2 regions of the Geobacillus sp. 47C-IIb genome follow, and region 1 is predicted to be linked to the other one. Evidence: riboswitches for the same ligand, from Rfam matches in the RefSeq annotation. Region 1 holds a riboswitch; the other holds the start of a gene.
What was found. A riboswitch is a leader RNA that binds a small molecule or an ion and turns the genes downstream of it on or off. The one in region 1 is predicted to bind FMN.
Positions count from the first base shown of each region.

Region 2: it holds a riboswitch for FMN, as region 1 does, so the genes downstream of both, IC804_RS00650 (ECF transporter S component) here and ribD (bifunctional diaminohydroxyphosphoribosylaminopyrimidine deaminase/5-amino-6-(5-phosphoribosylamino)uracil reductase RibD) in region 1, are expected to answer to the same signal.

Region 1 covers NZ_CP061473.1:670,169-684,815, forward strand. Annotated here, with positions in the region: gene IC804_RS03340 (cytochrome c biogenesis ResB family protein) at 1-156, opposite strand, end outside; gene resA (thiol-disulfide oxidoreductase ResA) at 170-694, opposite strand; gene IC804_RS03350 (pseudouridine synthase) at 843-1,574, opposite strand; gene IC804_RS03355 (spore maturation protein) at 1,759-2,292, opposite strand; gene IC804_RS03360 (nucleoside recognition domain-containing protein) at 2,292-2,888, opposite strand; gene IC804_RS03365 (D-alanyl-D-alanine carboxypeptidase family protein) at 2,881-4,026, opposite strand; gene IC804_RS03370 (superoxide dismutase) at 4,325-5,674, opposite strand; gene IC804_RS03375 (hypothetical protein) at 5,890-6,114, shown strand; gene IC804_RS03380 (hypothetical protein) at 6,548-6,946, opposite strand; gene scpB (SMC-Scp complex subunit ScpB) at 6,993-7,622, opposite strand; gene IC804_RS18805 (hypothetical protein) at 7,591-7,716, opposite strand; gene IC804_RS03390 (segregation/condensation protein A) at 7,854-8,639, opposite strand; gene IC804_RS03395 (DUF309 domain-containing protein) at 8,876-9,388, shown strand; gene IC804_RS03400 (GNAT family N-acetyltransferase) at 9,444-9,794, opposite strand; gene ribE (6,7-dimethyl-8-ribityllumazine synthase) at 9,915-10,379, opposite strand; gene IC804_RS03410 (bifunctional 3,4-dihydroxy-2-butanone-4-phosphate synthase/GTP cyclohydrolase II) at 10,397-11,590, opposite strand; gene ribE (riboflavin synthase) at 11,614-12,258, opposite strand; gene ribD (bifunctional diaminohydroxyphosphoribosylaminopyrimidine deaminase/5-amino-6-(5-phosphoribosylamino)uracil reductase RibD) at 12,258-13,358, opposite strand; FMN riboswitch at 13,580-13,712, opposite strand; gene IC804_RS18810 (hypothetical protein) at 13,761-13,889, opposite strand; gene IC804_RS03425 (peptidylprolyl isomerase) at 13,876-14,316, opposite strand.
Region 2 covers NZ_CP061473.1:123,847-138,493, reverse strand. Annotated here, with positions in the region: gene thyA (thymidylate synthase) at 1-297, shown strand, start outside; gene IC804_RS00715 (dihydrofolate reductase) at 311-796, shown strand; gene IC804_RS00710 (YndM family protein) at 971-1,414, shown strand; gene ilvA (threonine ammonia-lyase IlvA) at 1,533-2,804, shown strand; gene IC804_RS00700 (YpmP family protein) at 2,912-3,163, shown strand; gene IC804_RS00695 (SCO family protein) at 3,424-3,996, shown strand; gene IC804_RS00690 (SGNH/GDSL hydrolase family protein) at 4,070-4,843, shown strand; gene IC804_RS00685 (YpmS family protein) at 4,881-5,453, shown strand; gene IC804_RS00680 (RsmF rRNA methyltransferase first C-terminal domain-containing protein) at 5,597-6,961, opposite strand; gene plsY (glycerol-3-phosphate 1-O-acyltransferase PlsY) at 6,991-7,584, opposite strand; gene IC804_RS00670 (OsmC family protein) at 7,774-8,199, shown strand; gene IC804_RS00665 (hypothetical protein) at 8,288-8,680, opposite strand; gene pepT (peptidase T) at 9,126-10,361, opposite strand; gene IC804_RS00655 (threonine synthase) at 10,767-11,978, shown strand; FMN riboswitch at 12,125-12,256, shown strand; gene IC804_RS00650 (ECF transporter S component) at 12,409-12,993, shown strand; gene IC804_RS00645 (sulfite oxidase-like oxidoreductase) at 13,067-13,684, opposite strand; gene IC804_RS00640 (DUF6044 family protein) at 13,908-14,647, shown strand, end outside.

The DNA.
Region 1 (14,647 bases):
CGTTCGTTTGTATGTTTGTGACCGGCGCGCGCTTCCTTCGTAACGCATATCTAAAAGCGCTTTTTCTCCCTGTTCCTCAAGCGGCTTACCGCACGATTCGCAAAACACCGTGCCGTGCGGGTTAACGTGGCCGCATTCACATTTCACTTGTTCCATGGCGCAAAACTCCTCACGGTTTAATGCTTTCTAGATGCTGCTTAATATCTTCTTTTGTCATTGTGCCGGTAATGATTTTTTTCACTTTACCGTTTTTGTCAATCAAAAACGTCGTCGGCAGCGGCCCGACGCCATATGCGTTCAACACTTGATCTTGGCGGTCGATGACGATTGGAAACGTTAATCCGAACCGTTCTGCAAACTTTTCGACATTTAGCTTCGGCTCACCGACATTGACAGCTAAAATTTCGACTCCTTGCTTTTGATAAATCGGGTACAACTCGTTCATGTACGGCATTTCCCGTTCGCACGGTTTGCACCACGTTCCCCAAAAGTTTAAAAAGACGCCTTTGCCTCGATAGTCTGTGAGGCGATGTTCACGCCCTTCAAGGTCAGACAGCACAAAATCGGGCGCTGTTGAACCGACAGCGACCGCCGTTTTCTCAGTGAAAAAGTTGGCGTAAATCGTATAACCGAGTGCGGCCAACAGCAAGAGCAAAATGACTGTTCTCATCACTAAGCGCTGTTGTTTTTTCATCGCTCAAACTCCTTCAGTTTCTCACCCCCTTACGGTCGATGCCGTAGGGGGTCTACGTGACAGTTCATAATCTTCCATTTTCCATTATAGCAAAGTCTATTTTTACCCTATCTATGAGGATATGAACGTTGTGTGACAAAGTTTGTCACTATTTCTTTCCCCCGGATTGGGCCATCGTCCGCAACAGCTTCACTTCATGCGGTGACAGTTCACGATATTCGCCGGGGCGAAGCCCTTTTAAATCAAGAAACGCATACCGTTCCCGCTTCAGCTTCAGCACTTCACAGCCGATCGCCTCAAACATGCGGCGCACTTGCCGATTCCGTCCTTCATGAATGCTAATCTCGACAATCGCTGTCCGCTTTTTCCGATCAGCTGAGAGCAGCTTCACTTTTGCTGGCGCCGTTATGCCGTCTTCCAACAGCACCCCTTTCTCAAGCTGTTTCAGCTGCTCGCGTGTCGGGATGCCTTTCACTTTAGCGACGTACACCTTCTCAATCTCATAGCGCGGATGCATCAGCAAATTAGCAAAATCGCCGTCATTCGTCAACAAGAGCAGACCGGACGTATCGTAGTCAAGCCGTCCGATCGGGTAAATGCGCTGGTGGATGTCTTTAAAAAAGTCGGTCACCACTTTGCGCCCCTTCTCATCTTTAACGCTCGAGATGACGCCGCGCGGCTTGTAAAGCAAATAATAGACCGGCTCCTCGCGCTCGACCGGAATGCCGTCAACTTCCACATCGTCACGCGGTCCGACTTTGACACCAAGTTCGGTGACGACGCGGCCATTGACCTTCACCCGCCCTTGCAAAATCATTTCTTCCGCCTTGCGCCTTGACGCAATACCGGCGCGGGCAATCACTTTTTGTAACCGTTCCATTTCCTTCTCACCTCTTTCATCATCTTACCCTTTCCGTTCGACAGATACAAGCATGTCGCTTTTATTTTTATCATCCCAAACTGAGAATCCTCGCTTCCAAGCGTGAACACAGATGCGAGAGCGTTCGACAAGATCAGTAGCTCCTTCTCTCCCGGTTGGCAGGAAAACAAAAAAATGAGCGCTGTCAGCGCCCAAATACAAACAAGACGATGAAAAAGGAGACAATAAAGCTAAGAATGTCCGCCAAAATGCCGACTTTTAACGCGTCACCCATTTTTTTGACGCCGACGGCTCCAAAATAGACGGTAAGCACATAAAGCGTCGTCTCGGTGCTGCCTTGGATAGTCGAAGCGAGGCGCCCGATAAACGAGTCAGGGCCGTACGTGGCAATTAAATCGGTCGTCATGCCGAGTGCCGCCGTTCCAGAAATGGTGCGAATCGCGGCAAGCGGAACGACTTCAGCCGGCAATCCAATCGCCTCAACGAGCGGCTTGATCACCTCCATGAGCGCCTCAAGTGCTCCCGACGCACGAAAAATGGCGACCGACACTAACATGCCGACTAAATACGGAATGAGCGAAAACGCAATTTCAATCCCTTCTTTGCCCCCCTCGACAAACGCCTCATATGTAGGCACTTTTTTCGCCGTGCCATAGAGCAAAATAAAGGCGATGAGCCCCGGAATAAGCCAAACTGAAAGAAGTTGGACGATAGCCATTATGGCTTCCTGCCTTTCCGCGTTCGTTTCCAATAATAATACCGATCAATCAACACCGCCCCGATCGTCGAAATCGTTGAAGCGACGACCGTCGTGCCGATAATTTCGCCTGGTGATGCTGAACCGTACGTCATGCGAATCGAAATGACGGTCGCCGGAATAAGCGTAATGCTTGACGTATTAATGGCTAAAAACGTCACCATTGACCGGCTTGCTTCGTCGCCACCGCCGTTGAGTTGCTTCAGCTGCTCCATCGCTTTAATCCCCATCGGCGTCGCCGCATTGCCAAGACCGAACATATTGGCGACCATGTTTGAGACGATATAGCCGAGCGCCGGATGGCCGGGCGGCACTTCCGGGAACAGGCGACGCACAAGCGGCATAAACAGGCGCGCGACTTTATGAAGCAAACCGGCCTGCTCAGCGATGGCCATCAGTCCGAGCCAAAACACTAAAATGCTGATCATACCGATGCTGATCGTCACCGCTTCTTTGGCGCTTTCGAACACCGCCTTATTCACTTCCTCCATCGTGCCATTGGCCGCAGCAAAGACGATACCGATAAGCGCCATCATCACCCAAATGAGGTTAACCATCGCTTCTCACACCTAAAAATCGAAATGCTTGCGAAAAGAACCCCCGGCTGCGTTCGTCCTTCTCCGGCTCATAGAAAAGCGGCACCGCATCGACCGCCTGTTTGCGCAAATAAAGCACCGCTTTCCCGACTGCCGTCGGAGCGCGGTTTGGGTTTTCCTTCCATTCATCGCGCGGCTTCAGCAAATACACTTTCACCCGCAGCTCTCCCATCTCCTTTTCAGTCACCGGATATCGCAAATCGCGGGCTGCCTGCAACCGCCCCTTGTAAAACGGGTCGGAAATTCTCTTCACGATGCGCTTGCCGCTGACTTTGGCAATACGGTAGTTGGAAAAGCCATACTCATACATGGCGATATGATCGTTCCAGTCATCCGAAGCGTCCAATGTCACAGCGACCAAATCAATCCCGTCTTTCGACGCTGTCGTCACAAGTGTGCGGTGTGCCCGTTTCGTATAGCCGGTTTTGCCGCCGGTGCAATATTCATAAAGGCTTGTCAGCAACTTATTTTTATTCCGCCATACACGCGCTCCGTCTTCGCCCGGCGGGGCAGGGGCGCGGTATACTTTCGTTCCGGAAATGCGGCGAAACTCTTTATTTTTCATTGCATATTGCATCAACAACGCCATGTCATAAGCGGTCGAATAATGGTTTTCCGCATCGTCCAAGCCGTGCGGATTGGCAAATTCCGTATCGCGCATCCCGATCTCGGCCGCCTTTTCGTTCATTAAAAACACAAACCCCTCGACACTGCCGCCGACATGTTCGGCGATGGCGACTGCGGCGTCATTGCCGGAACGAAGCATCAGTCCGTATACAAGATCGCGCAGTTTCATTTTCTCCCCTTGGCGTAAGTAAATCGATGACCCCTCCGTCCGGACGGCGCGGGCACTAACTGTCACCGTATCATCAAGCTTCCCGGACTCAATCGCCAAAATGGCGGTCATAATTTTCGTAATGCTGGCGATGCGCCGTTTTGTATGAGCATCTTTAGCAAACAAAATCCGTCCGGAATGTTGCTCTATTAAAATCGCGCTTTTTGCGCTCACCCCGTTCATGGCGTGCAGCTTTCCTGGAAGACATGACATGATCCCTGCAGTGAGCGCAATGAGCCAAACGAGTCGCTTCCACCTCTTCATCCGATATCGGCGAGGATCCCCCTCCTTCCGTAAGCAGGGAGGAATCGCCTGTTCCTCCTTTCCAATTAGGCTGAAATGAGCGCAACAGAGGGAACATCGCGACGGAAACAGGCTGGACATGGAGGCCATGCTTTGTACAAGTGTATGCGCCGATCGGACAAATATGATGAAAAATATGGCTACAGAAGCTAGCATAGGCACCCCTATCAATTGCATCATGTTTTCAGCGAAACCTCTCTAGGCAAGGGAGGCGGCTTTTGCCTGCTCAAAAAAAACAGGCGGGGAGACCCCTGCCTGTTTAAAATGGTTGCCAACGCAGCTTTCGTGCCTCGGCGAAGCGCGCTTCGACATTGCGCCAGTTGACGACGTTCCACCAATGTTCGATATACGCTCCCCGATCGTTTTTATATTGCAAGTAGTACGCATGCTCCCACACATCAAGCACAAGAAGTGGAATCGTATCCCATTGCGTCATGAGCTGGTGCTTTTCCGTCTGCAAAATTTCAAGCCGATGAGCCCGCGGCACCCAAACGAGCAACGCCCAGCCAACCCCTTCGACGCTTTTCGCCGCTTCGGTAAAGTGGCGTCGGAATGCAGCAAAGCTGCCGAAGTCGCGTTCAATTTGCGCCCGCAGCTCCCCGCGCGGCTCGCCGCCGCCTTGCGGATGCATGTTATGCCAAAAAATTGTATGCAAATAGTGGCCTGAACCGTTGAACGCCGCCTCTCGCTCCCAATGTTTCAGCAGTTCAAAATTGTTCGTACGGCGCGCCTCTGCCATCATGCGCTCCGCCTTGTTCAGACCGTCGACATAGCTTTGATGATGCTTCGTATGATGGAGACGCATAATTTCTTCGGAAATATGGGGCTCAAGCGCGTCATAGCTGTACGGCAGCGGCGGCAGCACATGCTTGCCAGGCGAAACCGCCCGTTGCCGCTCACCATCGGTCACACCTTCCTCCGGCAGCCGCTCCTTATCTGTCATGTCTGCATTGTGCCGCCATTCTTCGTCCATCGTATCTCCCTCATGCAGCTGTTCGCCATCAGGAGAATCCGTTGATGAGGCTATGAACGGCTCCGCCCGTTCAGCTGCAACGACCGGCTCTTGTTCGCTATCCCCCTTGTGTTCGCCTGACCGTTCAGTTCCCTTGCTCATTTGCTCTCTGTTGCCGCCCTCCTGTTCAGGCAAAGCCGAGACTTCTTCCTGCCGCGTCAAGTCTTCCTCCTGCCCGTCGGATAGCGGTTCGACAAGGCGGATGGCTCGAGCGTACACGTCGTCGACAAGGAGTTGCAGTTCATGAATTTCTTCCTCCGTCCACTCGTCGCCGTGTTCTTCAATGCGCGCCAATAAAGAAGAAAGCCCGATGTCCTCCGCTGCTCCGCGCATGGATAGAGCGTGTTCTACTTGTTTCCCCCACTCAGCCGCTTCGATGGCATAGTGACGAAGCGCAGCAGCGTACACGTCATCAACAAGGCACGTGAGCTCACGGACTGCCTCTTCCGTCCACTTCCCGTCATGTTCGGCGATAAACTGCAACAGTGTAGAAGCGCCATCAATGCTTGCCCCGCGCAGTTCCAGCACCTGCTTGACTTGTTCTCCCCATTCGTTCACTTCAGCCGCATACTGGGCAAACAACGTTTGGTCGTCCATTTGGTAAAAACCTCCTCCTGCACTTTTTTCGCCATATCGTATGCCAGCCTAGGAAAATCGTTCTTGTCCGCATTCACCTAAATTCCCAGCCGCACATACATATAGGAGCGAGGCGCCCAACACGTGTAAAATCGCCGCATTCCTTCACGGGGAGCATTCTGCAAAAAACGAACGGTTGGACCACTTGAGCAAAAAGCGCTTGTTGAACTCCGCTTTTGAATGCAACATTCTTAGCGGCCATTGCCGGTTCATTGTTGAAGCGTTCGCTGAAATGCGCCAAGTGGAAACCGCCACGTGTCCATCCGATCCGCCGCGACTTGCTTTGGCTGCTTGGCGCTGCCGACCCCGCCGAGGCCATTCATAATCGGCTCGACCATTCTGAAAAGCAGCTGAAGTCGCAAAATCGCACGTTTACGAAAAAAACGGGAAGCCACATTTAGTGAAAAGCAATGAAAATGGCCAGCTGCTTGCAGACCAACCTTTACAAGGTTTTATCGCTTCCTTCCTCAAATCGAGTTGGAAATGGCTGTTTTCCAAAGCTTTTTGCACGTGCTTGAGGGAAATGGAATGAAACCGTAAAGTGCTCGATGTGCTGTCTCCCATAGCCGACCATATGGCGCACACGGAATGTTACGATTTACAAAAGCTAACCGAGACAATCGGACAAGTGAAGCCGCCGGCGTGCAATCCAATGAAGACGCGAACGGAATAAACGCCATGAGAAAAAGCGGTTCGTCCAACGGAACCGCTTTAACGGATCGTGCCCGATAGATGGCGAACAACACCTGTGGACCGCTCTAAAACGGTCTTGTTGAGCGATGCCAGTTTCCTGCCGACATGTAAAAAACGCTATACCTTATGGACATTTTCTTGTTACGATGGCAACGGAAGGCGGCAAGCACCATTGGCCGCCCATTCGCTAACTACCGATTGCAACATCTTTCCGTCAATAGCAGCGAAATAGCGGCGCAATTCCTCCTCATCATGAATATAGACGCGGCGGCGCTGCCGATAGGCCGGGTTTTGCCATAAACAGACGAGGGCAACGATGTCGCGCAAATGAATGTCACGCCCGGCAACCGTAAATAGCGGGTCGCCTTCATACGGCAGCAGGTCGAATAGCGCCGCCTCAAAGTAGCGCAAATACAAAACAGACAGTGTTCGCTCTTCACCCCCGTCACGATAGGTGACTTCCGAGCGGTTAAAATAGTCTTCAAACGTGTTGGAGCGTGATTTTTGCAGCTCTTCACCGTACAAGCGGCAAACGTCCATGAGCGCACCCCTTCCCGATCAGCCGTTTTTTCTTTAGTTTACCATATTACGGCTTCTCGTCGCTCAAATTTTCTGCCAATTTCTCAAAAAACAAATCTGCTTCCCGTTCGAGCTCGCCATCATCCGCCCACTCCGGCAATGGAGGTAGCTCCTCGAGTGTTTTTAGCCCGAAATAGTCAAGAAATTCCGCCGTCGTGCCGTACAAAATCGGCCGCCCAGTTCCTTCGGCGCGCCCGACCTCTTTAATGAGCGCCCGAGCCATCAGCGTTTGCAGCGGCTTGTCGCTTTTCACACCGCGAATTTCCTCGATTTCCGCACGCGTAATCGGCTGACGATAAGCGATGATGGCCAACGTCTCAAGCGCCGCCTGCGACAGTGATGACGCTCCAGGTGCCTCAACGAGCTTTTTTAAATACGAAGCATGCTCTTTTTTTGTTGCCAGCAAAAACACACCCGCCAGCTCCATAAGCTGAATGCCGCGTTCTTCCCGGCTATAATCTTCTTGCAGCGCTGCGATTACCGCTTTCGCCTCCGATTCATCGACATCGAGTACGGCAGCGATTTGAGCGAGCGACAGCCCCTCATCACCAGCAGCAAACAGCAACGCTTCAACGATCGCCTTCGCTGGACGTGCTGAGCTGGCATCATCTTTTTTTACTGTTTCCTGTTGTTCCATCGCGCTTTGCCGCACCAAGCGTTTCTAGCTGGCGCAACCGTTCCTCCTTTCTATCCGTTTCCACCGGCCGCCGGAGCAGCATCGTTCCCCACAACGTCCCGCACCACCCACCAGATATCCGAAACGGGACATGCGGCGTGCCCTTTACCCAGTTAGCGACGCAATCGGCTCATCACTGCAAAAGGAAAGCGGCTCGCCGCTGCGAACCGCTGCAGCCAAACCGGCGCTGCTTTAGACGGCCGGATGTTTGGCCGCAATAAACAAATCGCTGAAATTTCGCTCTTGTTCAATGATAATTTCATTTTGCTTCATCAATTCCAAAATTGCTAAAAAGGTGACAACAATATACGAACGGTCATAAGAAGGAAATAGCTCATAAAAGTTTTTCCGCTCGTTCGTTTGCCTTAGCTCATGCAAAATTTCCGCCATCCGCTTTTCAACAGAAATGTCTTGGCGAGTGATTTTCGTCCGCATCGGTTTTTGCAGCTTTTTGCGGCGCAACAGTTTCGACAAGGCGCCCAACATATCGTATACGTTGACGTCAAGCGGCGCTGCCTTTTTTTCATCGGCATAGGCACTTAAATCGCTCGGCGGCTTTGTAAATAAAAGCGCCCGCTCTTCTTCACGCCGTTTCAGCTCGCGCGCCGCTTCTTTAAACTTTTTATATTCAAGCAGCCGCTGCATCAACTCTTCGCGCGGATCATCCACCTCGTCAAACTCCATGTCGCCGTCGTCCTCTTCCTCCGGCGCCGGCAACAGCATTTTACTTTTTATGGCCAACAAGGTGGCCGCCATGACCAAGTACTCACTGGCAATATCGAGCTCGAGCTCCTGCATGGCGTGAATGTACGCCATATACTGTTCTGTAATTTGCGCTACCGGAATATCGTAAATATCAATCTCATAGCGATTAATTAAATGCAAAAGCAAATCAAGCGGTCCTTCAAACGCTTCAATTTTCACACTGTATGGCAATTGCACATCCATCCCACCATTTTTTCCACAGCCATCGTCCATGCGTCCCGTCCTCGGTTGCGGTACATTTATTGTACCATAATCAAGCGATGAAGCGAACGGAAACCGGCTGCTTTTTGTCCTCAGAACCACCGCGGCGTATAATGAAGAAGAAGTCCCTCCCCTTCACCGCGACAACCGTTGCCGTCAGACAGAAGGAAGGATAGCAGTCTCCACTTCGCACCGCCGGCAAGGCTGCTTTCCAACCGGTTAGGCCTTTACGAAAGGAACGATGGTCGATGTATCCGAAAGCATATATTGATTATTTAGTTCATTTCCATGGCGACCGTGACTATTTCGAATGCCATGAAGTTTTAGAAGAACAATGGAAACGAGACGGCCGAAAAATAGAATGGCTTGTACTCATCCAAATTGCGGTCGCCTTCTACCATTACCGACGCAACAACACCTCAGGAGCACTGCGGCTTATGAAACGGGCGCGTGTGCTGCTTGAAGAAGCGCGCGGGATGATCCGCCGGCTCGGCCTCGATGATCGAGCGCTCGCTGCCTTGCTTGATGAGACGGCTAGGCGCATCGCCCAAGGTAAGCCATACGAAAGCATCGAACTGCCGATCGCTGACCGCTCACTCTATGCGCAATGCCGAGCCGCCTGCGCCGCCCGACAGCTCGTTTGGGGACAGGCAAGCGATACCACTGATATTGACCTCGTCGACAAACACCGGCGGCGCGACCGCACCGATGTCATCGCCGCCCGCGAACAAAAAAAGCGGGCCAGAGCGGAGGGGAAGTAACCTCCCCCCTCCGCCGCCCGCAAAAGCACGGCGCCGTGCCGATTTTCTTATTCAGCTAGCATGTTTGACATTTATCGAAAAATGAGGCAGTCCACTCATTGGCGCACAACCGACGGTCAGGATACGTCTCTTTTAACGCCTTGACCATCTGTTTTCCAATCCCTTGGTGGCGGTGTGACGGGTTGACGCTAATGTGCTGGATTTGCACAACATCGGGAGCACGCAGCAGGACGCCGATAATGCCGACGATGTCATCCCCTTCTTTCCATAAAAACAGTTGCCAATCGTTGTCGGTTTCGTATTGTTTGATCGTCTGCTGCAGCCGTTTCAAATCTTTTTCCATCGGCATAAACGACAACAGCCCCATGGCAATTTTTTCATAGTTTTTTCGGTAACGGATTAACATAAAAATCCCTCATTATCGACAAGCGCTTTTCCGAAATGGAAAAGTTTTTGTCATTTTCTCTATACGTATTATAAACATTCTCACCGATATTGTGAACCATTTCATGCCTTTTTACACAAATTACGCAAGCCCCCGTAAAACGTTCGCCATTTCGATCGCGGAAACAGCCGCCTCCCATCCTTTATTGCCCGCTTTTGTGCCGGCCCGCTCGATCGCCTGCTCGATCGTATCGGTTGTCAAAACGCCGAAAATAACCGGGACGCCGCTTGTAAGCGCGGCATGGGAGACGCCTTTGGCTGCCTCGCTGCACACGTAGTCAAAATGGCTCGTCGCACCGCGAATGACGGCGCCAAGCGTAATGATAGCGTCAAATTGCTTTGATTCAGCCATTTTTTTCGCCACAAGCGGAATTTCAAACGCCCCCGGCACCCATGTGACGGTGATATCGTTGTCGCTGACGCCATGGCGCGTCAACCCGTCGATTGCACCAGATAAGAGCTTGCTCGTAATAAATTCGTTAAAGCGCGAGACGACGATGCCAATTTTCAACCCGGTGCCGACTAAATTTCCTTCGATGACGTTCATGTTTCTTTCCCCTTTCATTAAAAATGAAGCATATGTCCTAATTTTTCATATTTCGTGCGCAAATATTTTTCGTTTTCCTTCGTCGGTGGCATTTGAAGCGGCACCCGTTCGACGACTTCGAGCCCATGCCCTTTTAAACCCGCGATTTTGCGCGGATTATTCGTTAACAGGCGCATTTTCGTCACGCCAAGATCTTTTAAAATTTGCGCCCCGATGCCATAGTCGCGCAAATCGGCCGGAAAGCCGAGTTTTTCGTTCGCCTCAACGGTATCATACCCTTGCTCCTGCAGCTTGTAGGCGCGCAGTTTGTTCATGAGACCAATGCCGCGCCCTTCTTGGCGCATGTAAAGCAGCACCCCGTTTCCTTCCGCTTCAATTTGCCGCAACGCCGCATGCAACTGCGGACCGCAATCACACCGGTACGAACCGAACACATCACCGGTTAAACATTCGGAATGGACGCGCACGAGTATCGCTTTGCCCGGAACGATCTCACCTTTCACAAGCGCGACATGCTCTTTTCCGTCAAGAATGTTCGTATAGCCGATAGCACGAAACTCACCGAACTCAGTCGGCAGCGAAATTTCCACTTCGCGTTTCACGAGTTTTTCTCTTTGACTTCGGTACGCGATTAAATCTTTAATCGTAATCATTTTTAGTCCGAACTGATCGGCAATGTGCCGTAAATCAGGAACACGCGCCATCGTCCCGTCTTCTTTAATAATCTCACAGATGACGCCAGCCGGCTTCGCCCCGCATAAGCGGGCCAAATCGACTGCCGCCTCCGTATGGCCAGCACGTCGCAAGACACCGCCTTTTTTAGCAATCAATGGAAAAATATGCCCTGGCCGTTTGAAATCGCTCGCTTTTACGTTCGGATCAAGCAGCGCCTGAATGGTCGCTGCTCGCTCGTAAGCACTGATTCCCGTCGTCGTTGTTTTGTAGTCGACGCTTACCGTAAACGCCGTGCCATGCGCATCGGTGTTATGGGCGACCATCGGCTCAAGCTCGAGACGCGCCGCCAATTCTTCTGTAATCGGGACGCAGACGAGCCCGCGGCCATGCGTAATCATAAAATTAATGACATCCGGTGTCGCTTTTTCAGCCAGCGCGACAAAATCCCCCTCATTTTCCCGGTCTTCGTCATCGCAAACGATGATCACTTCTCCGTTTTTCAGTGCGGCCAACGCCGCTTCAATCGTATCAAACATGGCCACTTGCCCCCTTTTCTCGCTTATTTATAGCCGTGTTGCTCCAAAAATTCCATTGTCAATCCCGAAGGCGTCGTTTCCTTTCCTGCGAGAAAGGCAGCGACGTATTTGCCGATCATATCACATTCAATATTGACAAAGTCGCCAGGCCGTTTTTCGCCTAAAATCGTCGCCGCCCGCGTATGCGGGATGAGCGAAACGGTGAACGTGCGCTCGCTCAAGCCGAAAATCGTCAAGCTTGTCCCATCGACGGCTACCGACCCTTTCTCAATCATATACGAACGCAGCGGGGCCGGCACTTCGATTTCATAATAGACAGCGTTCGCTTTCGGCCATTGCCGGACAATGCGTCCGACGCCATCGACGTGTCCGGTAACGAAATGCCCGCCAAACCGCCCGCCAGCCGCCATCGCTCGCTCCAAGTTCACCTTTGTCCCCGGCTTGAGTGTACGCAACGCTGTTGCCTTCACTGTTTCCGGCATGACATCGACCGTAAACTGCCGATCCGTAAATGAAGTAACGGTCAAGCAGACACCGTTAACGGCGATGCTATCACCGAGCTGGACGTCTTCAAGCACCCGCTTGGCGCCAATCGTCATCACAATGGCGCTGCCTGTTTGCCTCATTTGTTCAACCGTGCCGATCTCTTCAATAATACCGGTGAACATCACGACTCCTCCTTCTTGATCGGTTTAGCGACGATCTTGATATCCGGACCGATTTTCTCAATCTGCCGGATGTCAAGCTCCATCGCTTCAGCGAGACGCGAGAAACCGAGACCGCCGACCGGCGTCGGCGCTTCGCGGCCGCCGATTAGTTTCGGAGCCATATAGGCAACGACTTCATTGACCATCCCGGAGCGAAGGAAGCTGTCATGAATTCGCGAGCCTCCCTCAACAAACAATGACGTGATACGCTGCTCACCAAGCAGGCGGAGCACCTCGCGCACATCAATGTGTGCGCTTGTCATCGGCACGATGCGCACCCCAAGGCGCTCATACATCTTCGCTTTTTCCCGGCTGACACCGCTGCCAGTGATGATCCACGTTTCTGCTTCCTTGTCGACGACAACATGGGCGTCGAGCGGTGTATGCAAGTTGGTATCCAAAATGACCCGAAGGGGGTTTTTCCGCTGTTGCCCAATGCGGACCGTCAGCTTCGGGTTATCCGCCATCACGGTGTTAACGCCAACTAAAATAGCGTCATGTTGCGCACGGAGACGATGAACATCCTCACGCGCTGCACTGGATGTGATCCATTTGCTCTCCCCTGTCGCCGTGGCGATTTTGCCGTCGAGGCTGCACGCATATTTGATCGTTACAAACGGCGTTTTCGTCGCAATATAATGGAAAAACATGCGGTTTAACTCATCCGCTTCTTCTTTTAATATTCCAACCTCCACGTCAATGCCCGCCCGACGCAGCTTATTAATTCCTTTCCCAGCAACAAGCGGATTCGGATCGGTCGTCGCAACGACGACACGGCGGACGCCGGCTTCAATGAGCAAATCAGCGCATGGTGGCGTTTTGCCATAATGGCTGCATGGCTCAAGCGTCACATATACCGTTGCCCCGCGCGCCTTTTCACCGGCCATGCGGATCGCATGCACCTCGGCGTGCGGCTCTCCTGCTTTTAAGTGGGCGCCAATTCCGACAATCGTACCGTCGTTGACGACGACGGCACCGACAGCAGGATTGGGGGACGTTTGCCCAACTCCGGCCTTGGCTACATCAAGCGCTAACCGCATGTAATGTTCATCATTGTACACGGTATCCACCTTTTTCCTACAAAATAAAAACCCCGGAAATATTCCGGGGCTCTAAGACGTGAGAGAATGGGTCAGGATGCGCATAACGACAAACAAGAACACTTGTTCGCTAAACAAGGTTATTCCTGTCGTGCGAAACCGAAAACCGTCGCCATACCGAGACGGACGACAGACGCCGCCCGCGCTGATACAGCCCGGCTCAAAACAGTCATGCGCACATCTTCATCCTTCTCCCATCCAGACTATACTGTCGGCTCCGGAATCGCACCGGATCGTGCCTATACGGCTCGCGGGCTGAGAGGCTTCGGCCTCATCACCGCCGGTCGGGAATTTCACCCTGCCCCGAAGGATGTACAGCTATATCATGATATTCCATTATACCACATTGACGGCTTTACATCATCACTTGGCGATCCAAAGCCAATACACGGCTCCCCATATGAAACTAGCCGCCAACAAGATGAAAAACAAAAGCCAATTCGTTCGGCTTGTCCGTTCTCCATCTTCCGTCCGCTGCTTACGGTTCGTCAACCACTTTCACTTCCTTCATCACATCACCGTTTTTCATCGCTTTGACGACATCCATTCCGGACGTGACTTGTCCGAAGACGGTGTGCACCCCGTCTAGATGCGGCTGCGGTTCATGGACGATGAAAAACTGGCAGCTGCCAGTATCGCGGCCGCGGTGCGCCATCGAAATCGCTCCGGTGACATGCCGGTGCGGATTATTGTCTGTCTCGCATGGGATTGTGTAACCAGCATCGCCCGTTCCATTGCCGCGCGGACAACCGCCTTGGCTGACAAAACCAGGGATGACACGGTGAAACGTCAGTCCATTATAAAACCCTTCGTTCGCTAATTTTTCAAAGTTGGCCACCGTCACCGGCGCCTCATTTGGAAACAGTTCAAATTCAATCTTTCCGCCATTTTCCATCAAAATATAGCCTTTTTTCGCCATCGCGCTTCCCCTCCTTTTTCACGCATAAACTGTCTTTATCATACCATGATTGACCAACAGAAAGAAAGCCAAAATGCCTTTTCATCCAAATGTTCCATGTTTTAAACATCATATATTGATATGAAATACCAATGGGCACGCCAGCAATGATCGGCGAAGTGAAACGGTAGAAAGGGGATGATCGTCTTTATTTATGATCATACTAAAATAGCTTTCGGCTCTTGAAATATCCACTACCTCGCTGTTTGCCATTTGCTTGGCCTCTCAACCGATGTATTTCTCGATCGCAATGAGCAGCGGAAGGCAGAACGCCGTTTCGATAGAAAAACAG
Region 2 (14,647 bases), 550 kb from region 1:
TCCGTCGATACATTTTTAGGGCTGCCGTTTAACATCGCCAGCTACGCGCTCTTGACGCATATGATTGCCGAGCAGTGCGGGCTGGATGTTGGTGAATTGATTTTCACCGGTGGGGATGTTCACTTGTATAAAAACCATATTGAGCAAGCTAAACTGCAGCTGACGCGCGAGCCGCGACCGCTGCCGAAGCTTGTGCTGAAACGGAAGCCGTCGTCCATTTTTGACTATGAATATGACGATTTTGAAATCGTCGGTTATGACCCTCATCCGACGATTAAAGCGCCAGTGGCGGTGTAAAGGAGAGAAGACGATGATTTCGCACATTGTGGCGATGGATGAAAACCGGGTGATCGGCAAAGATAATCAGTTGCCGTGGCATTTGCCGGCCGATTTAGCGTATTTCAAGCGGGTAACGATGGGGCATGCCATCGTGATGGGGCGCAAAACGTTTGAAGCGATCGGTCGGCCGCTCCCCGGCCGAGACAACGTCGTCGTGACACGCAATCCCCAATTTCGCCCGGAAGGCTGCCTTGTGCTCCATTCGCTTGAGGAAGTCAAGCAATGGATCGCAGCGCGTGGTGAAGAAGTGTTTATTATCGGTGGAGCTGAATTGTTTAAAGCAACAATGCCGATCGCCGATCGACTATACGTGACGAACATTTTCGCCTCATTCCCTGGCGATACGTTTTATCCGCCTATTTCCGAAAAAGAGTGGAAAGTCGTTTCCTATACGCCAGGAGTAAAAGACGAAAAAAATCCGTATGAGCACGCGTTTCTCATTTACGAGCGGAAATGAGTGTGCGGAGGTCAGTTACCAAGTGAAAAATGACCGAATGAACACACCCTGAATGCTTACCAACGGAAAACAGGGCGCGTTTTGCGAAACAGCAAGGCGCGCCTTTTTTGCATAGAAGCGGGGCGAAAAAGGAACGATAACCATATAGAACATCGATGGAAATGGAGGAAGATTATGAAGCATATCGTTCCGTTTATCGTCAAGCTTGCTGCTTGGAGTGTCGTTTTATTTTCGATGTTTACGATTTTTAATGCCCCGCTTTCTTTGATCTCACTCATGACGCTCATGACGGCAATCGTTTCCTACGTCATCGGCGATTTGGTTGTTTTGCCGCGCGTCGGACACTTTGTCGCCGCCGCTTTGGATGTGCCGCTCTCCTTTTTGCTTGTATGGCCTGCCAGTTTTGCGTTGCTTTCCCCGACCGTCAATATGGCATACGCTGCCTTTTTCAGCTCACTAGCTATTGGTGCGGTTGAAGCGTTTTTCCATTTGTATATGGAAAACCATGTACTCGAAGAAGCGAGACGGGAAGAAGCGTATCGCTGGTATGATGAAGGAAGATGGGCAACGGAATTCGCTGAGGAACAGGAGTTTAAAAAAGAAGACGACCGGACGTAGCACCGGTCGTTTTCTTATGAAAGAACAGAAAACTTTTCGAAAATTCCCTTTTCTTTTTGCAAATTTGTGATATAATCTACAAATCAAAGACAACTTAGAAAAGAAAGGGAAAGAGAGCATGGCACAACAACTAAAACGGAAACAAGGGGCGGTATACGTCGAGGACATTTTGATCGCGTATCATACGCTGAAAGATGTTGTTTTCCATACACCGCTACAAAAAAACCCGCTTCTGTCCGAGCGTTACGAGTGCAATGTGTACTTGAAGCGCGAAGACTTGCAAGTTGTGCGCTCATTTAAGTTGCGCGGAGCGTACAACCGGATGAAACATTTAACTGATGAGGAGCGAAGAAACGGGGTCGTATGCGCCAGCGCCGGCAACCATGCCCAAGGAGTCGCCTATTCGTGCCGGGCACTCGGGGTGCACGGAAAAATTTATATGCCGGCGACAACACCTCGACAAAAAGTGTCGCAAGTCCAGTTGTTTGGCAAAGACAAGGTCGAGATCGTCCTTGTGGGCGACACGTTTGACGACTCGTACAGCGAAGCGGTAAAATGTGCGGAAGCGGAAGGGCGCACGTTTATTCACCCGTTTGATGACGAATACGTCATCGCCGGGCAAGGAACAATCGGTGTTGAGGTATTAAACGACTGTGATGAACCGATCGATTTTTTGTTTGCCAGCATCGGCGGCGGCGGACTGATGGCCGGGTTGGGAACATATGTAAAAAGCATCTCGCCGGCGACCAAGGTGATCGGTGTCGAACCAGGCGGCGCTCCGTCGATGAAAGCGGCGCTTGAGCAAGGGCATGTTGTGACGCTTGGGGAGATTGATAAGTTTGTTGATGGTGCCGCGGTCAAAACGGTCGGGGAAAAAACGTTTGCTCTATGCCGTGAGGTGCTCGATGATATCATTGTCGTTCCGGAAGGGAAAGTATGCACAACGATTTTAGAGCTGTACAACGAAAACGCGATTGTCGCTGAACCGGCGGGAGCGCTGCCGATCGCTGCTCTTGAGTTTTACAAAGAGCAAATTCGCGGCAAAACAGTGGTTTGCGTTGTGAGCGGCGGTAATAACGACATCGACCGGATGCAGGAAATTAAGGAGCGCTCGATGATTTATGAAGGGTTGCAACACTATTTCATCGTTAATTTCCCGCAGCGGGCCGGGGCGCTGCGCGAATTTTTAGATGAAGTGCTCGGTCCAACTGATGACATCACCCGCTTTGAATATACGAAGAAAAACAATAAAGAAAGCGGACCGGCACTCGTCGGCATCGAGCTAAAACGGCGTGAAGACTACGCACCGCTCATTGAACGGATGAAGAAAAAAGGGTTTCCGTTCCAGGAAGTAAATAAAGACCCGAACTTATTCCATTTGCTGATTTGAGCAAAAAAGCGCGAAAAAAGTCGGAAAGTTTTCGGTGTATTCCGACATACTTTTTCACCGGTTTGGTGTATAATATAAATAAATCGGTGAAAAAGAGGATTGATATTTTGCTATTCAAAAGCCTCGAGTTTAAAAACGCGTATGGGCAGAAAGTGAAGATTATCGAAATTCCTGTATTGGAGGAAGATAACACGTACCGATTTATGATCCAACTTCGCTTGGAGACGTTTATTGCCAAGGTGTATCGATCAAGAACGACCCGTTCTGTTTACTCGTTCCGAGAACACTTGAAGAAAGTGTTGAAATGGCCGATATATGAACAAATCTTTAAAGAAACCATTTTGAAACATAACGCGTAACTGTTGTTTTGCCTTGAACGGCAAAACAATTTTTTTTTGGTGGGATTTTGGTCGATTTCATTATATAATGGAAACGAGATGACGCTAAGCATAAAAGGGGACGGGCGAACATGTGCCGGTTGAGATCATCGAAACGCCCCTTGTTATTTCGATCCATACCACCTCTGGGGTGTTGGCGTTCATGTACGATATGGAAAAAGAGCCAACGGGGAGTAAAGCGAGTTTGAATGCAAAACGATGAAGAAAAGGATGAGCCATCGATGTGGAAACGGATCATGATGATCGCAGCAGTTTGTTTGCTTGCTGCATGCGGAAAAACAATTCCAGATGCAAAAAACTGGCCGGTCGCTGATTTTACGTTCGTTGATCAGTCGGGTGAGCCGTTTGGACTTCGCGATCTAAAAGGGAAGATATGGGTTGCTGACTTTGTTTTTACGAATTGTGAAACGGTTTGTCCACCAATGACCGCCAATATGGCTAAGCTGAAGAAGAAGGCGGAAGAAAAGGGACTGGATGTCGAATTTGTTTCGTTCAGTGTCGACCCGGAAGTAGACACGCCAGAAAAACTGACCGCCTATGCGAAACAGTTTACGGACGACCTAGCAAACTGGCATTTTTTGACCGGGTACAGTCAAACCGAAATTAATGAGCTGGCGCAAAAAAGCTTTAAAACGATCGTGCAAAAGCCGGCCAATGACGATCAAGTCATTCATGGCACGAACTTTTATCTAGTTGGCCCGGATGGAAATATTGTCCAAACATACAACGGTGTGCAGGACGTGCCGTACGACACGATTTTAGAGCATATCGAGATTTTGCAATCGTCGCGATAAGGCAAAAACGGCTACAACCGTTTTGCCTTCTTTTCGTCTTTTCCCCTGTTGCGTGAGAAGGCAGGTGTCAAACATGAAACGATGGGGATTAATGATAATAGTGAGTTTGTTTCTCGCCGGCTGCACCGCCTTTTCAGCCGTTGGACAGCCGGAGCAACCACAGGAAGCTGTCGTCAAACAGACAGAGGCAAAGCCGCTGCCAAAAGACATCCATCTCGTCGCCTTAGGCGACTCGTTGACCGAAGGGGTTGGGGACGGCGAAGGGAAAGGAGGGTATGTCGGCCGTCTTGTTCCGCTTCTTGCAGCAGAGGACCGAGTGCGGACCGTAACGGTGACAAATTTGGGCAAGCGCGGCCGGCGCAGTGGGGAACTCGAGCCAGTTGTTGACGCCCACCAAGGAGAGCTTAAGCGGGCGGATTTGATTTTGTTGACGATTGGCGGTAACGATGTGATGAATGTAGTCCGCTCGCATTTTTTTGATTTGTCGTACGAGCGGTTTGCGAAAGAAAGCAAGTTGTTTGCTGACCGGCTCGACCATTTGTTGATTTCACTGCGCATCGCCAATCCGGATGCGGTCATCGTGCTTGTCGGTTTATACAACCCGTTTTCAACGACGCTACCGAACATCCCGGAAATCGATGACGTCATCGCCGAATGGAACAAGGCAAGTCAGGTGGTGCTTTCCCGTTATGACCGGACGATCTTCGTTGATATTCAAGACATCTTTACTGATCGCGATGAGCTTCTTCACCGTGATGAATTTCATCCGAACGCCGCGGGGTATGAACAAATCGCCACACGCGTATATCATGCGTTAAACGAGCAAAAAGAGTGGTGGGTGAACTGATTGAAGAAAAACGGGTGAGAATAAGGAGTATGTCGTGATGAATTGGAAACGAGCGTTTTGGATATTGGCGGCCGTCAACGCCGCTATCCTCATCTTTGTGGCTGTTTGGTTGTTTCAGCCGTCTCCACAGGTTAAACGTCCGATGCGCCCACACGTGGAAGGGGCCTCGTTTACCGTGTACTCAAAAAAGGCACATTTGAACGCTGTCATTAACGATTATTTGGCGGAAAAAATGAAAGACCATCCGCTACAATACGATGTTTGGCTTGCCGATCGCGTCTATGTCTCGAGCGAAATCCCCATTTTCGGTCGCGATGTGGAGTTGGTCGTCTCGTTTATGCCGAAGGTCGTCAAGGGGGGGAATGTTGAGCTTGCGGAACCAACGATTTCACTTGACGATTGGAAGCTGCCGGTGACGTACGTGCTTCGCTATTTGCAAAAGCACGCTCCGTTGCCGGATGAAGTGGTCGTTGATCCGGATCGGGCCCGCGTCTATGTGGCGCTCGATGATATTCGATTTGGCAACGGTTATCAAGTGGCAGCGAAAAAAATCGACCTAGCTGCTGATGAAATTGTGTTTACGTTAACGATCCCAACTCGGCATCGATGACAGAAATGAGAGGCTGTTTCAAAAGGTTGTAGTCCCCTTTTGAGACAGCCTCTGTTTTTTTTCAAAACGGTCTAGTCTTTGCCGTTCGTTGTAACATCGTTTCGAAAGAATCCTCTTACTTCAGGAAAAGAAAGGGGAGTCGCTCACACAAGACGCAGCCCTTTCGGGTAAAAGTTTTTTACCGTTCCTTTCACTTCTTTCCCCCAAGCGAACGGATAACCGTCGACGGTAACAAGCAACCAGCCACGGTCGCCGCCGGTCGGAAGCGTCTCTCCATGCCAATATCGGATGATCTCATGGCCTGTGCTTGGGAGATCAAGCACATGGTTCACTTCATCCGTCCGCAGCGCCAAAGCGAGGGCGTGGTTTGGCTCAAACCGCTCTTTTTTCACCTCGCCAAGATGAAGTCCGGCGCGAACCACTTTCAAACCTGACCAATCGGGGCATTGCTCCGGCAGCATGACCAAATGAGAGCCAAAAGATACGACCGTTCCGTGCCGTTCTGTCCGCAGTGTCGCTTGTTCGAATTGACGGTACAACCGAATCGCGGCTTTCGGTGCGTTCGTCTTTGCCCGCCGCCCGTTCCAAGGTGCAGTCGGTCGCTGTTTTTGCAGTTTGGCGATAAAATGACCTTCGCCTTTGACACGGTGCGGCCAAAGACGTGCGGCATGTTCAAGTTCAGCCCGGTTCGTTTTCGTCCACTCAGGCCGCCCGGGCTCTATGCCGCCGGTTTTTTCAATCGGCACCATCCGCAAGTCGTCATACGTCTGAAGCAGCCATTCGATCGTCTGCTCGTTTTCTTCTGGAGAGAACGTGCACGTCGAGTAGACGAGAATGCCCCCTTCCTTCAGCATCGCATAGGCGCTTTGCAAAATGCGCCGCTGACGGGCCGCGCACTCTTCTACGTACGCCTGACTCCAAAATGAAGCGGCCTCTTCCTCTTTGCGAAACATCCCTTCACCCGAGCACGGGGCATCGACTAAAATTTTGTCAAAAAAGCCAGGGAACCGCTCTGCGAGCGCTTCCGGCGTTTCGTTGACGACCACGGTGTTGGTCAAGCCGAGCCGTTCGACGTTTTCCGCGAGCGCTTTAACCCGTTTCGGGTGAATTTCGTTAGCGACAAGCAGTCCTTTGTTTTCCATCATGGCACCAAGCTGGGTCGTTTTCCCGCCCGGAGCGGCGCACAAATCAAGCACCGTCTCCCCGGGTGCGGGACGGAGCGCTTCGGCGACTGCCATTGCGCTCGGTTCTTGAATGTAGTACAGCCCGGCTGCATGGTATGGATGTTTTCCTGGCTGTTCGCTTCGGTCGTAATAAAACCCGGTTGGGCAAAACGGCACCGGGGTGAGGGAAAATGGCGCCATTTTTGCCCATGAATCCGGGCTAGTTTTCAACGGATTGACGCGCAAACCGTTCGTTTTTTCATTTTCGTAGACGGCGAAAAATTCGTCTGCTTCTTCATGAAGCAGCTTTTTCATTTTCGCGACAAATGCTTCCGGCAATCTCAAGGACAGCAAACTCCTTTCTCCATCTGTCGTTATTTCCGCTTTCTTGGCCATTTCACTTTTGGCTCCGTTTTATTCAAGATGCGTCGAATATTGGCGTGGTGACGATAAAAAATAAACGAAGCCAACAATACTACCGCTACCGTCAATGGAATGTCATCCGTGAAGAAGACAGTGTACACGACCGCATACAGTGCTGCGGCCATTGATGACAGGGAGACGTAGCGCGAAACGGCCAACACGACAAGAAATACGGCGATCAGTGACAAAAAGAACAGCGGAGAATAAAACAGCATCACTCCGCCTGATGTCGCCACTGCCTTGCCGCCGCGAAATTTAGCAAATATCGGGTACATATGGCCGACAACAGCGACCGCTCCAGCCAAGAGCGGGTGAACGGGAACAGAAAAAAGCATTGGCAAGCTCGCTGCCAACGTCCCTTTCAACATATCGCCCAAAATGACGATCGTTCCCGCTTTCGCTCCGAGCACGCGGAACGTGTTCGTTCCTCCGAGATTGCCACTCCCGTGCTCGCGAATGTCGATTCCGTAACCAATTTTCCCGACAAGAAGGCCAAACGGAATCGAACCGAGAAGATAAGCGATAAGTAAAATTAGTGCAGTCATCTCGTTAAACACCCTTTACTGAACAAGTTTGTACATGTTTCTATTTTATCATGCACGTGCAAAAACGCTAGACAGGAATTTTGCATTTCAAACCGGCAACCGGTAAACTGAAAAGCAGATGGAAACGAACGGCCAGGCGGCGGTTGTTCGTTCCGTAGCCAAAGCAAATAGAGAGGGGCGACGATGATGATGAAAACGACCGTTACGTGGAATGGAAACATGTCGTTCAGCGGCCAAAGCGCTTCCGGTGTGACGATCCCGATGGATGCCGCGAAGGATGTCGGCGGCAACGATTCGGGTGCCCGTCCGATGGAGCTATTGCTTCATGCGTTGGCAGGTTGCACCGGCATTGATATCATTTTGATCTTGCAGAAAATGCGGCTTGATGTCCGCTCGTTTTCAATGGAGGTGGAAGGAACGCGCGCCGATGACCACCCAAAACGATTTACCGACATACATATTCATTACGCGCTCGAAGGCGATTTGCCGGAAGAAAAAGTCATCCGCGCCATTCGGCTGTCAAAAGAAAAGTATTGTTCCGTCTCCCATTCGTTAAATGCCGCTGTTACGGCGAGCTATTCCATTAACGGTATTCGCGGAAAGGAGACCATCTAACGAAGCGCGGCTTTGCGATGTTGCTGTTTGGGCCGCTAGTGTGAACATGTCCTTGCTTATCGCACCGGCCCTTACAGTGGGGGATGAGCTACTCATTCCTGTGAGCGAGGAAAAGGTGTTTCGTCGACACGAGCGAAGCACCTTTTCTTATTCGAACGCATAGTGACGATGGATCGTTTGGATGGACATTCATTTCTTCAACGAGCCGGATCGGCAAGACGAGCTCCTCATGCGATTTACTGATGCTTCCGCCCGTTTCGTGGGCAATGAGGTCGACGGCTTTCATCGCGGTGGGTGCGCAAGTCGTCTGTCGCTTTGTGCGAGCACTTCTTTTTTTCATTTCCACCGATGTCTTTATCCATTCCTTTTGCGCTTGTTTAGTTGTCAAAACGTCACCAGCTGCTCTTTTGACGCCAGGCGAATAGAGGCGATAAGCGTTTTCCCTTCTGCCCATTCTTTGTTTATCAAACGTCGGTTCCATTGTTCAAACGATGCGCTGCCTTCATCTTCGTCGTAAGTGCGATACTTGATCAGCGAATGGTCAGCTAAACAGGCGATAACACAAGCTTGGTTTTGATGCCGATACTTTTTGCTGACATCCAGCTGCCAAGACGGTATACCGCTTCATCTAGACGATGAATACACAGTGACAGTCAACAGCTTCCTTGCCAATGGCTTCGCTATGTTGACCGAAAGGACCACACGCCAAGTAGGTTAATTTGATTATTCTTGTCGTGTGTATTCGGAGGAGGAGTCTTTTTCGGTGCGGATTGAGGAGCAAACCACCCTGCTTTCATAACAGAACGAAATGGGGAGGACAGATTGCTTGTAATAATGAAGAAAACGGTATCCCCAATGAGCGGGGACACCGTTTCTTTCATCATGGCGTAAAACGGCTTTTGGACGATAGGCAAACGAACCATAGATTAGGATGTTTTTTGTTCGAACAGCTTGATGATCTCCACGATCACTTCGGCGGCTTTCACCATCGTATCGACGGAAATGTATTCATAACGGCCATGGAAATTTTCACCGCCGGCAAAAATGTTCGGTGTTGGCAGCCCCATATATGACAATTGGGACCCGTCTGTGCCACCGCGGATCGGTTTCACTTTCGGTTCGATGCCCAAGTTTGTCATGGCCTCATGGGCGATGTCGACGATATGGTGCACCGGTTCAATTTTTTCGCGCATGTTGTAATATTGGTCATTGATTTCAATAGAAATCCGGTCATTGCCGTATTTTTGCGCGAGCGCGGCGGCGATGTCTTTCATTTTTGCCTTGCGTGCCTCAAATTGCTCGCGGTCAAAATCGCGGATAATGTAATACAGCTTTGTTTCCTCCACATTGCCTTGGAATGAAAGCAAATGGTAAAACCCTTCATATCCGTCCGTATGTTCAGGCGCTTCGTTTGCTGGCAGCTGTTGCTGGAACTCCAAGGCGATTTTGATCGAGTTGATCATTTTTCCTTTTGCCGTGCCCGGATGGACGTTTTTTCCTTTAATGGTGATTTTGGCTTCCGCTGCGTTAAAGCTTTCGTACTCCAATTCGCCGAGCGGTCCCCCGTCGACCGTATATGCAAATTGGGCGCCAAATTGAGCGACATCAAATTTGTGCGGCCCGCGGCCGATTTCTTCATCTGGTGTAAAGGCGACGCGCACTTTGCCGTGCTTAATTTCCGGGTGTTGAATGAGATAGTTCATCGCCGTCATAATTTCGGCGATTCCCGCTTTGTCGTCGGCGCCTAGCAGCGTCGTCCCATCCGTCGTAATGAGCGTATGTCCTTTGTAGTTGGCAAGCTCCGGGAAGTCTTTCGGCGATAGGATGATGTGCTGCTGTTCGTTTAACACGATGTCGCCACCGTCATATTGTTCAATGATCTGCGGGTTGACGTTTGTTCCGGTAAATTCCGGTGCCGTGTCGAGATGAGCCAAAAAGCCAATCGTTGGCACGTTTTTGTCCGTATTGGCCGGCAAGGTTGCCATCACATAGCCGTTTTCATCGACGGTTACTTCTTCCATGCCGATTGCTTTTAGCTCCTCGACTAACATTCTCGCTAGATCCCATTGCCCTTGGGTCGAAGGGCACGTGTTGCTTTCCGGATCGGATTGGGTGTCGACTTTGACGTATCGGGTGAAGCGTTCAATGAGTTCTTGTTTCATGAAGAGTCCCCCCTTGGTTATACACGAATTTGACAACGGATCAACCGCTCTGCCACCCATGAGGAAACGAAGGCGGTGTTTTCCATTCTATTCTATCACACGCAGTGTAAACGGTAAAAAAGAAGGAGCAGTTGTTTGCAAGAAAACTGGGAGCACGGGGAGAGGACATTCCTCGCCCATTGACGCATTTGACATAAAAAGCGGTTCGTGATCGGCACAGAATCATTTCTATCATTTTTGTAGTATTTGCGCATTTCCTACTATTATGCACAAAAGCAATGGGCTGCATACGCAAATGTGCAGTATAATGAAAAGGACGGGTGTGTCGTCAAGCCTCTACATAATAAGCTCACACCTGCTTAGCCGTCCAGTACAGACAAAGTAGACGGAAGGAGAGGACAACCGATGTCATTTAGTTACGCATCCCATCTCTACTGCTCGAAATGCGAACGTACATATGATGTCGATCACGTGCACCAGCTTTGCGAATGCGGTTCTCCACTTCTAGTCGCCTATGATTTGGAAGCGATGCGCCAAGAAGTGGCACGGGAAGCGCTCAAGGAACGTGAACCGAGCTTATGGCGGTATCATGAGCTATTGCCGGTGAAACATCCCAAACATATCGTCTCTTTAGGTGAAGGGATGACCCCGCTTGTACGAATGGCGCGCCTTGGCCGGAACATCGGGATTGATTCACTTTATATGAAAGACGAAGGGGTCATTCCAACGGGGACGTTTAAAGCTCGCGGGGCGGCGGTCGGCGTTTCCAAAGCGAAAGAATTGGGGGTCGAACAGCTTGCTATGCCGACAAACGGCAACGCAGGGGCGGCGTGGTCGCTTTATGCTTCTCGAGCCGGCATTCGTGCGACGGTGGTTATGCCGGTGGATGCACCGGAGTTGACGCGCAAGGAATGTGCCATCGCAGGGGCGGAATTGTATTTAGTCAACGGCTTGATCAGCGATGCTGGACAAATCGTGGCGAAAGCGATCCGTGAATACGGTTGGTACGATGCTTCTACATTGAAAGAACCGTATCGGATTGAAGGAAAGAAAACGATGGGACTTGAGATTGCCGAGCAGTTCTCTTGGCAGCTTCCGGATGTCATCTTGTATCCGACCGGGGGCGGCGTTGGGCTCATCGGCATTTACAAGGCAATCAAAGAACTGCAGGCGCTTGGTTGGGTAAACGGCAAGATGCCGCGGCTTGTCGCTGTGCAAGCCGAGCATTGCGCACCGATTGTGAAGGCATGGAACGAGAAAAAGCATGAGTCGGAATTTTGGCCGAACTCTCATACGGTGGCGTTTGGCATTAACGTGCCAAAAGCGCTTGGCGACTTTCTTGTGCTTGAGGCGGTGTATGAGACGGATGGCTGTGCGATTGCTATCGACGATGAGGCGATTTTGGCACAACAGCAGATGGTGGCAAAAGCGGAAGGGGCGTTCATTTGCCCGGAAGGAGCGGCGGCGTTTGCGGCGGCTCGCCAGCTGCGCGAAAGCGGTTGGATTCGTGACGGGGAGACCGTCGTTGTGCTAAATACTGGAACCGGATTGAAATACGCTGATATGGTCAATGTCAATCCGCCGGTACTCGAGCTGGGGGAGGAGCTGATTAGATAAAGTTGACAACTAGTCGCGGCAAGTCGACTGTGCGGGAAACGAAAGCACAGCATGTTCGGTCAACTTGTCATCAAGCTGTTAATCGTAGACAAAATGATATGAAAATTGTATACTAAATTTATCATTATCAATAATAAAAGAATATGATTCATCTTCGGGGCAGGGTGAAATTCCCGACCGGCGGTGATGGGGTGGATGCCCCTCAGCCCGCGAGCCGCAAGGCAGGATCCGGTGCGAGTCCGGAGCCGACAGTATAGTCTGGATGGGAGAAGATGAAGGTTTGCCGGCGTTTGGCGCCATGCGCCTGACGCTTAGTTGAGTTCGCCCTTTTTCTCCCTTAAGCCCTTGGGTTTAAGGGGTTTTTTATTGGCGTTCGCTCGGCAGCCTTCTTCTTGTGAGGATGGATCACGAGAAGGAGAGGAGAACAAGCATGAAATCATTCAACATCCGCACCTTTGTGGCTGTCAGTGTCTTTAGTGCTGGTGCGTACTTGCTCATGATGCTCAACTTTCCGCTTCCGCCATTTCCTAACTTTTTGCTTGTAGATTTTAGCGACATCCCGGCGCTTGTCGCCGCGCTTTTGTACGGCCCGCTTGCCGGCGTGTTTGTTGAGCTGTTGAAAAACGTGCTGAACTATTTTCTTGTCGGCAGCGCCACTGGCGTTCCAATCGGACAGATCGCCAACTTCACTGCCGGGGTGGCGTTTATTTTGCCAGTTTCCTATATTTATCGCAGAGCTGCATCAAAAAAAGGCATGCTACTTGGACTGGCGGCGGGAACAGCGACAATGGCTCTCGTCATGAGCGTGCTCAACTACTATGTCTTTTTGCCGGCATATACGCTCTTCCTTGGCGCTCCGGCGATGAGTGCGCCGGAAACAAAAGCGTTGGTCATTTCCGCTATTTTGCCGTTTAACGCGGCAAAAGGGGTGCTCATGGCTGTTGTGTTTATGCTTCTCTTTTTGCGCCTTCGCCCATGGCTGCAAAAACAAGCTGTCGCTCGCCGAGCGGCATAGCCAAACAAAAAAACGAGGGTTTCTGCTTCAAACCCTCGTTTTTTGTTTCTACTGCTGGTTTCATCAGATTTCCTCACCAAAATCGAAACCTTGATATCGATTCGGCGAATCGCTCTTCTTTAAATGGATTTGCGGTCATTGAATAGCCGCGCTCTTCCCAATAGCCTGGCTCGTCCTCTTTCATAAAGCGGATGCCGGACGCCCATTTTGCGCCTTTCCATAAGTAAAACGTGGCTGGTGGAATGAAACGGAGCGGGTAGCCGTGCTTCGGCGAAATGTCTTGCCAATCGTGGTGTTTGTCTTTCCACCGATAGACAAACAGCGCATCGTCACCCATCAACGCTTCAAGTGGCAAGTTCGCGGAATAGCCGAACCGGTCGCCGTTTAAGTAGCCGTAAATTTTTACGTACTTCACACCCGGTTCTAGTTCAACGAAGCGCAAAAACTCGCGAAAGGCGATGCCTTCAAACGTCGTATCAAATTTCGACCATGTCGTGACACAATGCATGTCGACGGTGGAAATTGTTTTCGGCAGCGCCATCACTTCTTGATAGGAGAAGGACACCTCCTTTTTGACCTCGCCGAACAGTCGAAAATTCCATGTCGTCTCATCAAATTCGTACACGTCCCCTTCATGTAAAATCGGCCATTTTTCCGTCTCGAACTGGCCGGGAGGGAGTTGTTTTGCCATCATACGCACTCCTTTGGAAATAGAATGTTTTCTTGCATTTAATGATACGAAAGGAAAGGGAGAGGATGCAACGAGAGAAGGGAAAAAACGAAACGCGAAACAACATCGTCATCTTATCGCACGCTCTTTCATTCGCCCGCAAGAATAATTTTTTCCTTTCATGCACATCGTATCCAATAGGGCTTTTATGACCAAACCCAGAGGAGTCAGGAGCGTGATGCCGATGGATGAACAAAGAGAACGACGGTTTTTGCTTTTAGCGCTTGGCGTCATCGCCCTTTATGTGTCCCCGCTGTTTATCCTTGGTGAGAATGCGCATATTCGTGTCCACGATAATTTGGATTCCAACATCGCCTGGTATAAAGTGCTTGCTGAAAGCGGGCAAATCACCGGACCGCTTGATGCGAAAATTCCGCAAATCGCTAATGGTGAATTATCGAGAAACGCGCTCGGATCCGAGTTGACCGGCATCGTCTGGCTGCATGCCTTTTTTCCGACGATGATCGCTTATGCACTTAGCCAAACGATCACAAGAGTTGTGGCGTTTGTCGGCATGTATTTGCTTTTGAAAACCCATATTTTGCCCGAGCGGCGCTGGATGGCTGTCCGCATTGGGGTGGCGCTGGCGTTTTCCCTCACACTTTTTTGGCCGTCAGGGATGTTAAGCACGCTAGGCATGCCGCTTGCGCTCTGGGCGTTTTTGAACATTCGAAAGGGGGAGCGGTCTTGGAAAAATTACGCGGTGCTGACGCTTCTCCCGCTTTATTCAAGTTTTGTACTTGGTTTCTTTTTCTTTCTTGCCGCCATGGGCGCTCTTTGGCTTTTGGATGTACTGCGCGGAAAGGGATGGAACATCCGCTTTTTCGCTTCAATTGCCTATATGACGCTGCTTTATTTGCTTGTCGAGTACCGGCTTGTTTATTCGTTTTTATGGGAAGATGAACCGACGAGCCGGGATGAGTA